Regions from separate parts of the Viridibacillus sp. NPDC093762 genome, predicted to be linked through region 2. Evidence: riboswitches for the same ligand, from Rfam matches in the RefSeq annotation. Region 2 holds a riboswitch; the other holds the start of a gene.
The links. A riboswitch is a leader RNA that binds a small molecule or an ion and turns the genes downstream of it on or off. The one in region 2 is predicted to bind cobalamin.

Region 1: linked by a shared signal. The riboswitch ahead of ACQKM9_RS04140 (energy-coupling factor ABC transporter permease) and the one ahead of ACQKM9_RS13025 (Ig-like domain-containing protein) in region 2 are both predicted to bind cobalamin.

Annotation. Positions count from the first base shown of each region.
Region 1 covers NZ_JBNNUK010000002.1:60,452-68,164, reverse strand. Annotated here, with positions in the region: gene cobK (precorrin-6A reductase) at 1-69, opposite strand, end outside; gene ACQKM9_RS04155 (sirohydrochlorin chelatase) at 66-980, opposite strand; gene cobJ (precorrin-3B C(17)-methyltransferase) at 1,002-2,675, opposite strand; gene ACQKM9_RS04145 ((2Fe-2S) ferredoxin domain-containing protein) at 2,704-3,069, opposite strand; cobalamin riboswitch at 3,265-3,461, opposite strand; cobalamin riboswitch at 3,699-3,882, shown strand; gene ACQKM9_RS04140 (energy-coupling factor ABC transporter permease) at 4,085-4,846, shown strand; gene ACQKM9_RS04135 (energy-coupling factor ABC transporter substrate-binding protein) at 4,843-5,145, shown strand; gene cbiQ (cobalt ECF transporter T component CbiQ) at 5,147-5,941, shown strand; gene ACQKM9_RS04125 (energy-coupling factor ABC transporter ATP-binding protein) at 5,934-6,782, shown strand; gene ACQKM9_RS04120 (hypothetical protein) at 7,104-7,313, opposite strand; gene ACQKM9_RS04115 (YolD-like family protein) at 7,375-7,578, shown strand.
Region 2 covers NZ_JBNNUK010000009.1:135,358-143,070, reverse strand. Annotated here, with positions in the region: gene ACQKM9_RS13040 (DNA alkylation repair protein) at 1-1,043, shown strand, start outside; gene ACQKM9_RS13035 (patatin-like phospholipase family protein) at 1,205-2,062, opposite strand; gene ACQKM9_RS13030 (hypothetical protein) at 2,204-2,428, opposite strand; gene ACQKM9_RS13025 (Ig-like domain-containing protein) at 2,604-4,406, opposite strand; cobalamin riboswitch at 4,637-4,813, opposite strand; gene ACQKM9_RS13020 (DUF4083 family protein) at 5,057-5,239, shown strand; gene ACQKM9_RS13015 (hypothetical protein) at 5,357-5,488, opposite strand; gene ACQKM9_RS13010 (CAP domain-containing protein) at 5,625-6,467, opposite strand; gene ACQKM9_RS13005 (ion channel) at 6,787-7,152, shown strand; gene ACQKM9_RS13000 (methyl-accepting chemotaxis protein) at 7,468-7,713, shown strand, end outside.

The DNA of each region.
Region 1 (7,713 bases), on a different contig from region 2:
GTATCCAATTCGTTGTAACTCTATCGCCAATTCTCTTGCATCGCTTGTTCCTGCTAAAAACAAAATCATTTTACAGTACCAGCATGTTCGTGATCATGTTCATGGTGGTGGTCATGATCGTGGTGGTGATGATGGCCGTGTTCATGATCATGGTCATGATGGTGATGATGCTCTACAAATTCCATTGCATTGATACGGTATTGGCAAGTATCACAGTTCATTTTCACATCACCTTGAAGTGATTCTACAACTCTATCTGCTAATACTGTTTTTAGTTCAGCATGATAACCGAAGTAAGCCGCTAATTTCACTTCTAATTCAGGGTACGTAGTTTGATAACTTAAAACCATTTTTTCCATACGTTCCATCAGAATACCTGTGAATAGGAAGTAAGGAAGCATAATTACTTTTTTTGCTCCGAGTTGCTGACATCTTTCAATACCTTCCTCAACTGTCGGGTAAGTTACACCCATAAATGCACATTCTACTGTACGAACATTTAACTGTTCCCAAAGCATACGGGCAATTTTATAAAAGTCACTATTAGCATCTGGGTCACTACCACCACGTGCGATTAATAAAATAGCTGTATCTTTATTTTCCTCTTCATGATTGAAACCAGCTTCTGTTAACCGCTCTTTTAAAATTGAGAAAATGGATTCATGTACACCTAGTGGACGACCATATGTAATTTCTACAGTAGGATATTTTGCTTTACCTTCGTCAATCGCTGCTGGAATATGAATTTTCGAATGTCCCGCTTGTAATAAAATAATCGGAATAACATGGATGTCTGTTGCACCTTTAGCAACACAATTATCAATTCCCTGCGCAATGTTTGGTGATGCGAATTCTAAAAAACAAGATTCTACTAGTAGTTGATCATCTAAAGTTGGCTTTAATTGCTCAACAAATTTGTTAACCTCTGCATTACCTTCTGCTAAACGACTACCATGACCTACGAATAATATGGCTTTCATAAATACAATTCCCCCTTAGTGTTAATCCCCGCAAGGTGCAGGTTCAATTTCAATTTTTGGTGACATATCTTGATAGTTAAATCCTTGAATTCGCTTCACACGTTTGAAGTATTTGAACAAGCGCTCGTTCGGATGTGCGTTTTGACGATATTCTTCAACAATATTGCTGACAACTTCTACAATTTTCTCAGGCTCGATGCCCTCTGCTACCGGTTGTCCTGGATGAGCCGTTCTACCAACTGGTTTCGCACCTACAAAAAGATCAAATTTACCTTTTCGATAGACAATTCCGACGTCCTCCATCACAGCTTTGTAACATGCCATACCACAGCCATTAAAACCGATATTAAATTCTTTAGGCATGTTCAGACCGCCAAGTTTTTCTTGAAGTTCCTCTGCATATGGAATACCGCCAGTTTTTTCACCATTACAGAAATCACATGCTTTTATTGTGACAACATCACCTACTGGTGACAGAATAAAGTTTGCTTCTTGCAGTTTAGCTGTAATGATATCTGGTATTGTTGTTGGAATTTTCAAAAGAATATTATGATTTGGTGTATATTCCATTGTCCCTTTTTCTCCAACTACTTCAGCTAATGTCAACATTTGTTTTGGTGTAAATCTTTTATTGGCAACCCCAGGGCTTACGGCTAATTCGAAAATAGATTCCATTTCTTGTTGTACAAAAGTAGTTTGAGTTTCCACTTGTTGACCCGTCACACGAGTTAATGCATCTAATGCCATTTCAAAAGAGCTAATTTCAGGTTTTGGTTCTGTTTTTATAACTGACTGTAGCTGGGCTCTTTCTAAAGCAGGTGTACTTTCAATATTTTGACTACGCTGAATACCGGTTTCTTGGTCCATTGCCCATGGCTCAGCCTCTTCTTTCAAGCGTTGATGTGGTTTAAGTGGTTGTTTTTCGGCATTCAATGTGTACTTTCTTTGGTAACCACGAGGTGTAATCATCTTATTGTCATACAAAAATGTCGATGAATTGCCGATGACAACTGTCGTTAACATGCCAATATCATGATTCAACATATCTTTTAAATTAGTAATGATGATATTTTGTCTATCACGATAGGCGCTTTTTACTAACCCTACTGGTGTTTCAGGTGAACGATACTGTAGTAAAATACGTTGTGTTTCGACAATTTGGCGTGTACGACGGCCACTACGTGGATTGTAAAGAGCTATTACAAAATCCGCCATTGCCGCAGCTTCCACACGTTTTGCTATTAAATCCCATGGAGTTAGATGGTCACTTAAGCTGATCGTACATGAATCATGCATGACTGGTGCGCCAAGTAAAGAAGCACAAGAGTTAATAGCCGAAATACCAGGAATAACTTCAATTTCAACACCAGTTTCTTCTGTCCATCCCTTTTCGATTAACACTTCATAAACTAGTCCGGCCATTCCGTAGACACCGGAATCTCCACTTGAAATAACTGCCACTTTTTTACCATTTTCAGCTTGTCTTACAGCTTCTTGAGCCCGAGAAACTTCTTCAGTCATACCTGTACTGATGACTGCTGTATTACTATCAATTAAATCTTGAATGAGTTCAACGTACGTTTTATAACCGATAATGAAATCACTTTCTTGCAATGCTTCAACTGCTCTAGTTGTAATATGTTTAAAATCACCTGGACCAAAACCGACTACATAAAGTTTTCCAAGTTGCGACATTCAAACATCTCCTTTTCGTTACATCTAACTATTTGTTTTTCGAAATACCTTTAATCGCTCCTGATGTCGGGTTTTGCGTCATGTTGCCATTAATTGTTTGGTATACAACATGAGGTGCAACTTGCTGATCCATACAATCACGTACAATTTGACGACCAATTTCAGGAGATTCAGCTTTATACCAAGTACCTTGTGGATATGCAATTACGACACAGGCATCTTTGCAACGCCCATTACAGCGAGTTCGAGTAGTATGTATTTGTTCGTCAATCTCAAGCATAGCAATCTCATCTCTGACTGCCAGCGTTACCTCTTCCGCGCCTTTCTTCAAACAACTACTGCCATTGCAAATAAGCAAATGGCTTTTCATACTTTCTAAATTCCAAGTTGTCATAGTGTTCCTCCCATACGATGTTCATCATTTTTCAAGAAAAATCTATGGAAATAGGGTGAATTGGCAACTAGTTATCTATTTTGGCAAATAAAAAAACCTTAATTCAAAGAATTAAGGTTTAAAAACTAGATTATTCAGACAACACAAAAAATAAGCGTCGTCCACTGTAGCCTTCACCTTTCCCTCCGAAAAGTATCGTTCATAATTATAAAAGCAGGTTTCCTGGCTTACGCGTCACTTTACTTTGATCTCTTCCCAGTATTTCACCAGTGAGTATTATCATTTCATCAGCGGTACAGTAGCGGGGGCTGCATCGGATTCTAACCGATTTCCCTATTATCCAACATGCTCAATAGTCCAAACATGTCGGCACTTTTAAATTTGATATTCAATTGTATTATTCAGTAAATTCTAAATCTGTAACTATCATATACTAAATTTTACTAGATTCAAATAGTTTTTTTATGAATATTATCTTGTCATAATTTAAAGTTTGCATTTTCACCTATATAAAGTCGTTCAAAACAGTTATATCTACTTTACTACTCATTTTCAATATTTTTGAAAATCACATAAAAAAAATCTAGTAGAAAGAAATTTCCCATGATACACTATATTCTGAAATCAAACAATTCAATAAACTTTATGGTGTTAAATTAGCGTTTAACTGAAAAGGGAAGTCGGTGTTAATCCGGCGCGGTCCCGCCACTGTATTGAGGAGTTTTGCTACAAGATGTCACTGTCAAATGACGGGAAGGCTGTAGCAAAATGATGAATCTAAGCCAGGAGACCTGCCATAAAGTGAGGAACTGTTTCAACCTACGAGGATGGGTGTGAAAGTGAGTAAGTCTTATTTTTTGATGACTTTTCCTTCACGCACTTCTTTCTATGAAAGAGGTGCTTTTTTATTTAAAAAAATTGCTGTACGCCCTATCTAGAGAGGTATTTCATAGGAGGTGTTATTTGTATATCACTGTATATCCAATAAAAATACATAAACAAAAGGGAGAATAATATGAATAAGTTAAAATTAATATTTATCTGGAAAATAATCTACTTTTTAGCATTTGTCATGATTGTTCCAAAACAAGCATTTGCCATGCACATTATGGAGGGGTTCTTACCTGTTGAATGGGCTATCTTTTGGTGGGCAGTAACAATTCCGTTTTTGATTATTGGTTTCCGATCAATAAGTAAAACAATTAAGGAAAATCCAGATACTAAAATGATGCTTGGCTTATCTGGGGCTTTTGCTTTTGTTTTATCTGCACTTAAAATCCCTTCTGTTACAGGTAGTTGTTCTCACCCTACTGGTGTAGGTTTAGGAACTGTATTATTTGGACCATTTGCAATGAGTATTGTAGGTTTTATTGTTCTTTTATTCCAATCATTGCTTTTAGCTCACGGTGGCTTAACTACACTTGGTGCAAATGCTTTTTCAATGGCAGTCGTTGGTCCTCTAATTGCTTACGGTGTATACAAAGGGACTTCTAAAGCAGGCTTACCTTTTGCATTTGCTGTATTTTTGGCTGCAACTTTAGGTGATCTTGGCACTTATCTAGTCACTTCTATTCAATTAGCACTTGCTTTCCCTTCTGAAGTCGGTGGATTCTTTGCTTCTTTCACTAAATTCAGTAGTATTTTCGCATTAACGCAAATTCCTTTAGCTATTTCTGAAGGTATTTTAACTGTGGTCATTATGAATTTCTTAAAAAAATACAACGTAGCTGAGCTAAAAGCGCTGCGCGTTCTCTCGAAAGGGGCTGAACAACGTTGAAAAAAAATCTAATACTAATCTCAATCGTTGTCATTCTTGCAATCTTCCCTCTTTTCATTCAAAAAGGAGCTGAATTCGGAGGGGCTGATGGTGAAGCTGAAGCTGCCATTGGTGAAATAAATGCTTCTTATGAGCCTTGGTTCTCAAGTATTTGGGAACCACCAAGTGGTGAAATCGAAAGTCTATTATTCTGTCTTCAAGCAGCGATTGGTGCTGGCTTTATCGGTTACTTTGTTGGTTTAACAAGAGGTAAATACAAACGAAAAGATACTGTTAAAAATAAAGAGGGGCAAATATAAGATGCTTCTTATTGATAAATATGCTTATATGAATCGTTGGCAGCATATTCATCCAATAGAAAAAATGGTATTTACCTTTTTTCTGATGTTATTTTCGTTAACTGTGAGAGACACACTTGTATCACTCATCACACTTATTGTGATGAGTGCTTTTACAATTTTAGGTGCAAAAATTCCTTTTAAATATTATTTCAAGTTATTATTAGTACCTAGTTTTTTCCTATTATCGAGTATGCTGACCATTTTGATTTCATTTTCAAGTAACTATTCCTTAATTACCTCATCACTTTGGACAACTAAATTTCTAGGATTACATATTTTTATTACGGAAAATAGTGTTGAGACGGCAATTCAATTATTTTTTACAGTGCTAAGTAGTATTAGTTGCTTATACTTCTTAACATTGACTACACCTGTACATGATATTTTACATGTCTTAAGTAAGCTGAAAGTACCAGCATTATTAATCGAATTAACCGAGATCACATATCGCTTCATTTTTGTTTTTTTGGAAACATCACTTAAAATTCATCAAGCACAAAATTCTCGTCTTGGTTATTTAACTGTAAAACAAAGTATTAATTCGTTAGGGTTACTTGTTTCCTCCTTATTTGTCCATGTGTTTCAGCGTTCTAAAGAATTAATTATTGCGATGAATTCTCGGTGCTATACGGAAGATATAAAATTATTAGAGAATGAATATTCATTTTCTAAAAGAAATTGGGTAGTAATTGGACTCATTTCAATTAGTATTGTATCTGTTCATATTCGGTTCGGAGGAAGTCTAAATGGATGAGCTATTTTTTGACATTCAACACCTTACACATAGCTATCAAGATGGCACGATTGCATTAAACGAACTTTCTCTTTCTATAAAAAAGGGTAAGAAAATTGCATTACTCGGTAATAACGGTGCTGGTAAATCTACATTATTTCAGCATTTAAATGGGATATTGCAACCCACTTCAGGTGAGATACATTTTAAAGGTCAAAGGATGAAATATGGACGAAAATCTTTATCACAGTTACGAGAGCAAGTTGGCATAGTCTTTCAAGATCCGGATTCTCAATTATTTTCTGGCACTGTAAAACAAGATATTTCGTTTGGACCTATTAATCTTGGCTGGTCTAAAGAAAAAGTCGTTGAACAAGTTGACTGGGCGATGCAAGAAACTGAAGTTATACCCCTACAACAAAAACCGATTCACTTTTTGAGTTTAGGGCAGAAAAAACGTGTCGCTATTGCTGGAGTTTTAGCAATGAATCCCGATGTCTTTATTTTAGATGAGCCATCTGCAGGTCTCGATGCATATTATTCTAAGCAAATCATGTCACTTTTAAATACGATTCATAAACCGCATAAAACCATTATTTTATCGACACATGATGTGCATTTTGCATATGAATGGGCTGATGAGATCATCGTCATGAGTGATGGACAAATTCTATATCATGGTGATCCCATCTCCGTTTTTAAACAGCCTAATTTACTTTCAAAAGCTCATCTTGAGAAGCCCTGGGTATTTGAAACGGCAGAGCAATTACAACAAAACGGCATGTTAGCAATTGATGCCCCCTTTCCTCGAAATAGGGAGCAATTATTTCAACAATTTAAGACCAACATAACTGTAAAGTAACATGTTTATTCTAAAACCGTACTAGATTTTTACTAGTATGGTTTTTATTTTCTCTTAGATGCTGGATTTTGATTTTTATATATAGACTAGCGAGGTTTATATCAAATCAATATTTAGTCATATATTATTAGTAGTCTTATTACTATTTACATTTAATATAGAAATAAACAAAGCCACGAGAACTTTTTGCTCATGGCTTTGTTTAACATTCTACTACTTAGCTTCCACTTGTTCTAAAGTGGGTTTTTCATTTTTAGTATCCACTTTGAAAATAGACATAAACAATACTACTTAAGACTAAACCAACCACAAATGTTAGTATTACTCCCATCCCAGGCTGTTACCTTTGAAAATCCCCTTTGCAAATGGTGCAGTGAATAATGGATTTGAAGTAAACAGAAGTCCAACAATTACACTTACAAACCATATAATTACATTCCCTTTATTCACAGCAATCTTTTTATCACCTGATATGATTAACCTTGCTTTTTGTGAAGAATAACGTAATCTGCCACCAATATAGCTGTCCAAACTGCCAAGCCAATACCAACAACTACTGAGGACATTTGAATGAACCTAAAAATCACCATTTATGAATAACACAGAATGGCAAGCAAATAATGATGTCCCAAAACCTATAATTGATGAGCAAAAGTTTGAAGAGATAAATTTCATAATTCAAAACGCTTTAAATAATAAATTGAAACTTGAAGTCCAATACTATTCAAATAATTCTCTTAAGATCATTCAAGGTATTATTGATAAAATTGACTATTTTAAAAAAAATTTCTATTGAATCCTCTCATGATGGACTTTTATGTATAAAGTTCTTTGATATTATTGATGCAACTATTGAAGAATAAATTACTTCAGGCTCAAAATATAATGGCGAGACAAGAGACCCTTATTTAAACTACAAACTGACTACTTG
Region 2 (7,713 bases):
TTTGTAAGAAGGTAACAAGCGTCTATCCAGCATTTAACGAACAGCAGTTCATGACTCTATTATTTGATGAAGAATGGGAACAACGTGAGTTAAAACAACGAACTCGACATATTACTTATACACTAAGAGCTACCTTACCTACTTCTTATCCGGATGCCATCGTTGTATTAAGTAAACTTGTTCCTGATTGCAAAGGTTTTGAGTACTTATTTTTCCCTGATTTTATAGAGGCTTATGGTTTATCAGATTGGGAGACTTCTATTGAAGCTTTAAAACTCTTTACACTTACGTCCAGCTCCGAATTTGCTGTACGCCCATTTATTGAAAAAGATCCGAAGAAAATGATGTCCATTATAGAAGAATGGGCAAGAGATGAAAATGAGCATGTGCGTAGATTGGCGAGTGAAGGGTGTCGACCGCGCCTTCCATGGGGTACTGCTTTGACGGTGTTTAAAAAAGACCCTACACCAATTATTCCTATTTTAGAGTTATTAAAGGCAGATGAAAGTGAATATGTCCGTAAAAGTGTGGCAAATAATTTAAATGATATAACAAAGGATCATCCTGAACTAGTGAAGTCTTTAGGTAAGAATTGGATGGGTCATAACCCTAAAACAGATTGGATTATCAAACATGCTTGTAGAACCCTGCTTAGACAAGCAGATCCGACTACACTTGCATTATTCGGCTTCCATAACAATCCTATTGTTGAATTAGAAGAATTGAAACTTTCAACAGATCAACTAGCTATTGGTGAATCGTTCACATTTAAGTTCACTTTTAAAAACCCCACTACAGATGCAGCAAAACTTCGGATCGAGTATGGCATTGATTTTATGAAAGCAAATGGTATAACACGTAGAAAGCTCTTTAAGATAACAGAAAATACGTATCTACCTGGAGAATATACTTATGCTAGAAGTCATTCTTTTAAACAGTTGTCTACTAGAAAACACTATCCAGGAGAACATCGAATAGCCATTGTTATTAATGGGGTAGAAATGGCTGGAATCAAGTTTGTATTGACGGAAGAAAAAAAGTAGAATAAATACAAATTACTCCAAATGTTTTATGTTTTTTCCAATACTTCATATACTCATACTTGATGATTTATACGCCCAGTCAACTATACTTTAGGCTCTTAATACTTCTTTCTAATAAATCAAAAACAGACTCTCGCGCCTGAGAATCTGTTTTTGCAGCTTTATATATTTAAAAAAGCCTTTAATTCATCCATTTGTTTTGCGGCTATCTTATAGCCCATATCATAATTTGCTCGCATTTGGGTTAAATCTTTTTCAAAGCTATTTAACGGTTCATCTGGCCTAAAAATAAAGGCTCTTCCCTCTTTTTCCAAGCGTTCGCAATAATCGAGCGAGGTATTGTAATGCTCCACACGTTGTTCCATGCTTTTCACTAAATTGGGATATCGTCTACGAAGGAGCTTCATAACTAATTTACTTTGGCGATCTATTACTTTTCGATAGCCTTTTGGTCGGGTTAACACTAGTACATGCTTTTCAAAACCTTCGTCTACTAAATACTGAATAGGAATTGGATCTGCTAATCCCCCATCATAGTATGGAGTACCATTTATCTTAATCTCTGGGAACAATACTGGAATTGCACACGTAGCGCGCAATAACGTACATTCCTTATCCATATCAAGTGCGTCCATATACTCTATTGCCCCTGTATACGCATTTGTAACACCAAATTTTACTGTTCCCTCGAATTGTTGGAATCTATCCCAGTCAAATTTATCTAGCTCATTTGGAATTATATTGTAAGCAAAGTCTAATCCAAATAAACTTCTTTCTCGCCAAAAATTCCGAATGCCTATATAGCGTTTGTCATGACGATAATTAACAAGAACGCGAAGTGAACGCTCTTTTTGCTCCGACACATATGAACAGGCATTAATAGCCCCTGCTGAAATACCGACAACATGTGGCATCATTATCTCTTCATCTAAAAAAGCATCGAGTACGCCTGACGTAAATAATGTACGGAATGTCCCGCCTTCAAGCACTAAACTTGTATCCTTCACATTGACCTGCATTGAATCACTCTTTCACTATATTTCTATTATTATTTTATCATATCACTTACACTTAGAATTAAGCGTAAACAGTATATTACACTTGTATTCAACCTCTGATTTATGTAATTGCCTAATATAATATATTACAATACAGCATATTTATGTTCCCAGAAGGAGAAGCATATAAATAGCTGCGTAAACAGGTAGTGCAATTGAAGTAATAAGATACATTGTCATCTCGCCTTTAGAAAGTTTTCTTTTCCACTTAGTTAATTTAAGCTGCTTACAATAAATAGCGCTCGAAATGAATAGTAATAAAAAAGCTAAATCTTTTATGTTTTCTAAAATAGTAATTAAATAATCAACTCCTTGAAGGTTTTGCACTACGTGAATTATCTGTAAATATCTCCAAAACCCTTCCAATTTAGGTGATTTAAGTTTTGTTTATCATTTGATCAAAACAATAATCAAATTAGACAGATCCAAATAAAAAGAAAAAGAGTAGCCCTCAAAGGCCGGTTTTTACCGACTTTTTGGACTGCCCTTTTTCATATGACCATTACTTCACTTTCACGCTAAGTTTGCTACTTTTATTTCCTGCTGGATCCTTCGCGTAAATTGATAGCTTAGAATTTGCTTTTTGTTTTTTGATTTTCACACTAAAATTACCTTTGCTGGATGCTTTAGCTGAGCCAATTTTTTTGTGTTTACTATTGTATATTGTAATTGTTGCTTTTGCTTCAGTTTTACCTTTTACTTTTGTAGTTTTCGAAGTGATTTTAGATACTGTTGGTTTTTTCGGTGCAATTTTATCTTTTACAATAATTGTTTTTGATACGCCTTTATTACCTACTGTATCTTTCGTTTTTACAACTAATTTTACGTTCTCTTTTTGTTTTGTAATCTTCAGCTTATAGTTACCTTTGCTACTCGCTTTTGTTGATGTAAGTAGTTTTGAGCCTTTATAAATAGAAACTGTTGCTTTAGCTTCTGTAGTTCCTTTTACAGTAGTTGTTTTGTTTGAAATTGTTCCTATTGTAAGTTTTGTTGGGCCGATTTTATCTAATACAGTAATTGTTTTTGTTACACCAGCATTGCCGGTTACATCTGTCGTCTTTACTACTAATTTCACATTCGCTTTTTGTGCAGGAATCTTTAACGTGTAAGTTCCTTTACTACTAGCTTTTGTTGATGTTAGAAGTTTAGTTCCATTGTATATTGAGACTGTTGCATTTGCTTCTGTTGTTCCTGTTACAGAAGTAGTTTTGTTTGAAATTGTACCCACTGTAAGTTCTGTTGGGCCTTCAGTATCTGGATTTTCCACTGGTGGATTAGTATTTGGTATTTCCCCATCTGCTAATCTTGCAAATGTTGATTTTCCATTCAATGCGTCTGCTAACGCAATGATTACTTGTTCAGTCGCCATTAAGTTAGTTTTAGTATCTTTGATCATCCATTTAAATGATCCGTCTTCTAATTGGTAATCATCAATCATTTTTTCAAGAATGTTAACTTTTTTACCGTCTTTTTCATAGCTCCATTTGTCCGTTGTTAAATCCTCTCCAGCTGAAGCTAGTCCCATAATAATACTTGCCATTGAGTTCGTATTATTAACAAAACCATCTTTTTGATATTTTGCATGAATACCGTCTACTGCTTTTTTAATAGATTCGTTAATTATTTCATTGGACTTATCAGCATTATTTAATAGCGTTAATGCCGTTAAATTCCAGCCTGTTACATCTAAGTCATCAGATGAACCAAATCCAGAGAATAATCCTGAATTATTTTGTTTCTTTAAAATTACTTCTAAATGTTTGGCTTTATCATAGTCTGCATTTGCTAATCCTAGCGCAATTGATGCCCAAGATTCACCATATGGTGTAAAAAAGCTACCATCAGCTTTTTGTTTATTTTGTAAATCTTCAACAATATTGCGTTGTCCAAGGCTGGTAGGATCTAACCCAAGAATATAAGCACCTATAATAGTACCTGCGTCTTCATTTGAAGTGCTTGAAGCAGCCGTTTTAGGTTTTACCCAATAAGATTGTTCACTTGTAACTTCTGAGCCCTCTGCCCACTTGTAGTTTTTAATATCCATACCTAGTGCATACATTGCTGATAATGACCAGTAGCCACTGTGGGAACTAATTACCCTAGAACTAATAGTTTGGTTGTTAGTAATATAATATTGTTTTGCCTTTTCTAGTGAGTTCACTAGTTTTTCTTTGATTACTTGTGGTGATGTTGTTTGAGATGCATTGTTTACTACCGTATTATTTTCAGCTTGAGCTGTAAACGGCGATAGTAGTGATAGTAGCATAACAAAAGCAAACATCATGCTAATTGAACGTTTTAACATTTGAATTCCTCCGATTTTATTTAGGTTTGTTGGATTCGGAATTCGGCTTTTTCATGCTAATAGATTAAATAACTTTCACTTATGTTTTAAATGAAGGAATTTAAAAGTTCTTAACAATGAAAAAAGCTATTTCCCCATAGAGAAATAGCATAAATACAAAGAAATATAGGACAACAGTTTTGTCTAATATAGATTGTTTTGCCGTAATCTCACTTTATTCCGAAGAGTAGATATACGCTCTGAATTAGATAGGTCTCCTGGCTTAGCATCAATTTACTCAAAGGACCTTCCCGTATAAAACAGTGGTATTTCCTTATTTCATCAGCATTTACAGTTGCGGATACAGCCTCGGCATTTCACCGAATTCCCTTTTATGTATGTACTACACCTAATTCTGGCATTCAATATTCACTTGTTATAAACTTATCATAATATTGAAAATTAATCTATTGGATAATGATTTATTTTTGATATTTTATCCATTTCATATCAAATTCTTATATTAATCAAAGAAGAATTGTATTTATCTCAATTCCAAAATTGTATTTATCAATGAATTTATCAATATTTGAACCGCATGAATCCTAAAAACATGTTAAAATTGAATATAATACTATTTTAATAGCGGAAATGAATAAAGGAGGCAAAAGGTGGCTAATTTTGGAGATATACTTATACTTTTTATTGTTATTGCTTTAATTATATTAGGTACGATTTCTTTTATGCTATTTATTAGAAGAATCATTATTAATACCACACCAAAGAATGAATCTACTGAACTAAATGAAAAATTAGATAGGATTATCACGTTATTGGAAAAACAATCCAAATAATTGTTATTCATTATAAAAAAACTAGCTGTCGAATCTTATATAAAATTCAACAACTAGTTTTTAAATTCTTTTAATTCTGCTTTGATAATAATGGACGATTATTTTGCCAAATAACTTCTACTGGAATATCGAAAAATGAAGAAAGTGTTGCACTTCCCAATGCTCTCCTTTTTCTACTTGCCAATTAATATTTTCTAGAATCCATTGCCCTTCTCTTTTCAAACTTACCTCTTTCATATGTAATACCATATAGAAAACCCCTATATATATATCCACTCTATTATAACTGAATATTCAAAACGATGGGATGTAAAAGAGAATAAGGTTAAGAAGTTATCAAAATAGTAAACTCCCTCATGTTCTTGGACAATAGGGGGTTTTCTACCTATTTGGCAAAAATTTGTGTTCCATATGTTGGATATTGAGCACCTTTACCCGAGACAACTATACCTATTCCAACTTTTTGATAATTGGGTGATAGAATATTTGCTTTATGGCCAGGGGAATTCATCCATCCTTTCATGAAACTCGTTGCTGTTGGATAACCTGCTGCAATATTCTCTCCTGATGCATATGTGTTATAATCAGATCCTTTTAGGAGGTTAGACCAGCTTCCATAAGTTGGGCTTGTATGGCTGAAATAGCGATTTTTCTCCATATCTAATGATCGAATTATCGCAAGCTTTGTTAGTTTTGGATCTTGCTTTAAAGGCTTCAAATTCTTTTTTGCACGTTCTTTATTTAAAATAGTAACTATTTGGTCTTGCATTTTTTTATTTCCTAAATCACTGTAACTATCGACAAATTCCCCAGATTTAATCCAGTATGTCTTGCTACCTTTTTTAACTTTAATCCAACCATTTGTATTGGCAGCACTCACTTTATATATTCCAGCTGGAAGTTTCGTTGCTGATTTAGATCCTTTTTCTTTTTTATAAGTCGTTGTTTTTTTTGAAAGATAGACATAATCACCAGTAAAACCGTCTTTTATCCACTTTTTATCTTTTGTTTGCATCCATTTATCTTTAGTTGTTTTTATAATCGTTACTTTCTTTTTTGCAGCTACTGTAGATTTTCTTCCATATCCACCTTGCTTAGTAAACAACCTACTCTTTTCAGTAAGCGTTACTTGTTTTGTTTTTGAAGCACTTGCTTTAGCATATTGAGGGCTTGCTAAACCTCCTAAAAAGATCATAGCCATGAAAATGACGCTTAGTTTTTTCAGCATGTTATTCACCTTAATTCCTCCGAATCAAATTTTTAATACGATATTTTCAATGTAATTAACACTCTCAATAGTCTTTTAGGAGAGTTCGACATTAAATATAGCTGTTTTATTAATATCAATAAAAAAAGAATCGTATAGACCACAATTTGTATTCACTATATCATATTATCAAATTTTTATGGTCTTGATGGCCAAATATAGTTTTATGTTATTATCACTTCAAATTTATATAGGCATTTAGAACCACTCTTAGAAGACTATTTATTTATCTCCTATCTGTTGTATACTAGTTTCATATAGCAAGAGAGTGAGAGAATGTATGATTTCATTTATTTTAACTACAAAACGCCTTTTAAAGGCTTTAATCCGTGCTTTTAAACAACCGTTATTTATTTCATTGTCTACTACATTATTTTTTATCCTTTTGTCAGGCACGATGTTTTATACAAAGGTAGAAGGATGGTCTATAATTGATGCCATATACTTTTGTGTTGTTAGTCTGATTCCGAGTGGTGTAGATACTTCACTCACGCCAACTACAAATCTGGGTAAAGTGTTTGCGATGTTTTATTTAGCGGTTGGAGTAGGAGTTATGTTTTTAACATTGCTGACTATTGGTAAGACAATGATTAATTATACAGATGATTCGACTACGGATATTAAAAAAAGCAAAAAATTATTATAAGTTTAAAGGTTGTCTTAAAAGACGACCTTTTATTTTTTTAATAGTTCACTACTCAATCAGTTTCAACATTATTCGAAGTTTTATAGTTACACGAATTGAATTTGAGCTATTTTTGAAGTAGTTTCTTTTCTCCCTTCAAATTTCGTCGATACAAAGTAGGTTTATCTAAATTTTCCCCTTTCGAATAATCAAAATATTTACTCTATATGTAATATAAGATATGATAAACATAGTTATTTTTATCTATAAACGAAATATTTGTAGATACAAATTACTTATATCGGATAACTAGTATATAGAAGAGAGGTTTTTTATTTGAGTTTATTAGAAGTATTAAAACAGGCTACACCATACATACAAATGGCATTCAATAATGAAATCTTTGTAAGTATAGTTGAGCGAGATCAAAACAAGGTTTACTTTGCATCTCCAGGAACTAAAGTTGATCTGGGAGTAAAAACTGGTGACACTATGGAGAATACTGAAGAATTGCGAAGAGCCTTCTCCGGGAAAAACGTTACGAAAGATATACCTGCAGAATTTTACGGGGTTTTACTTCAC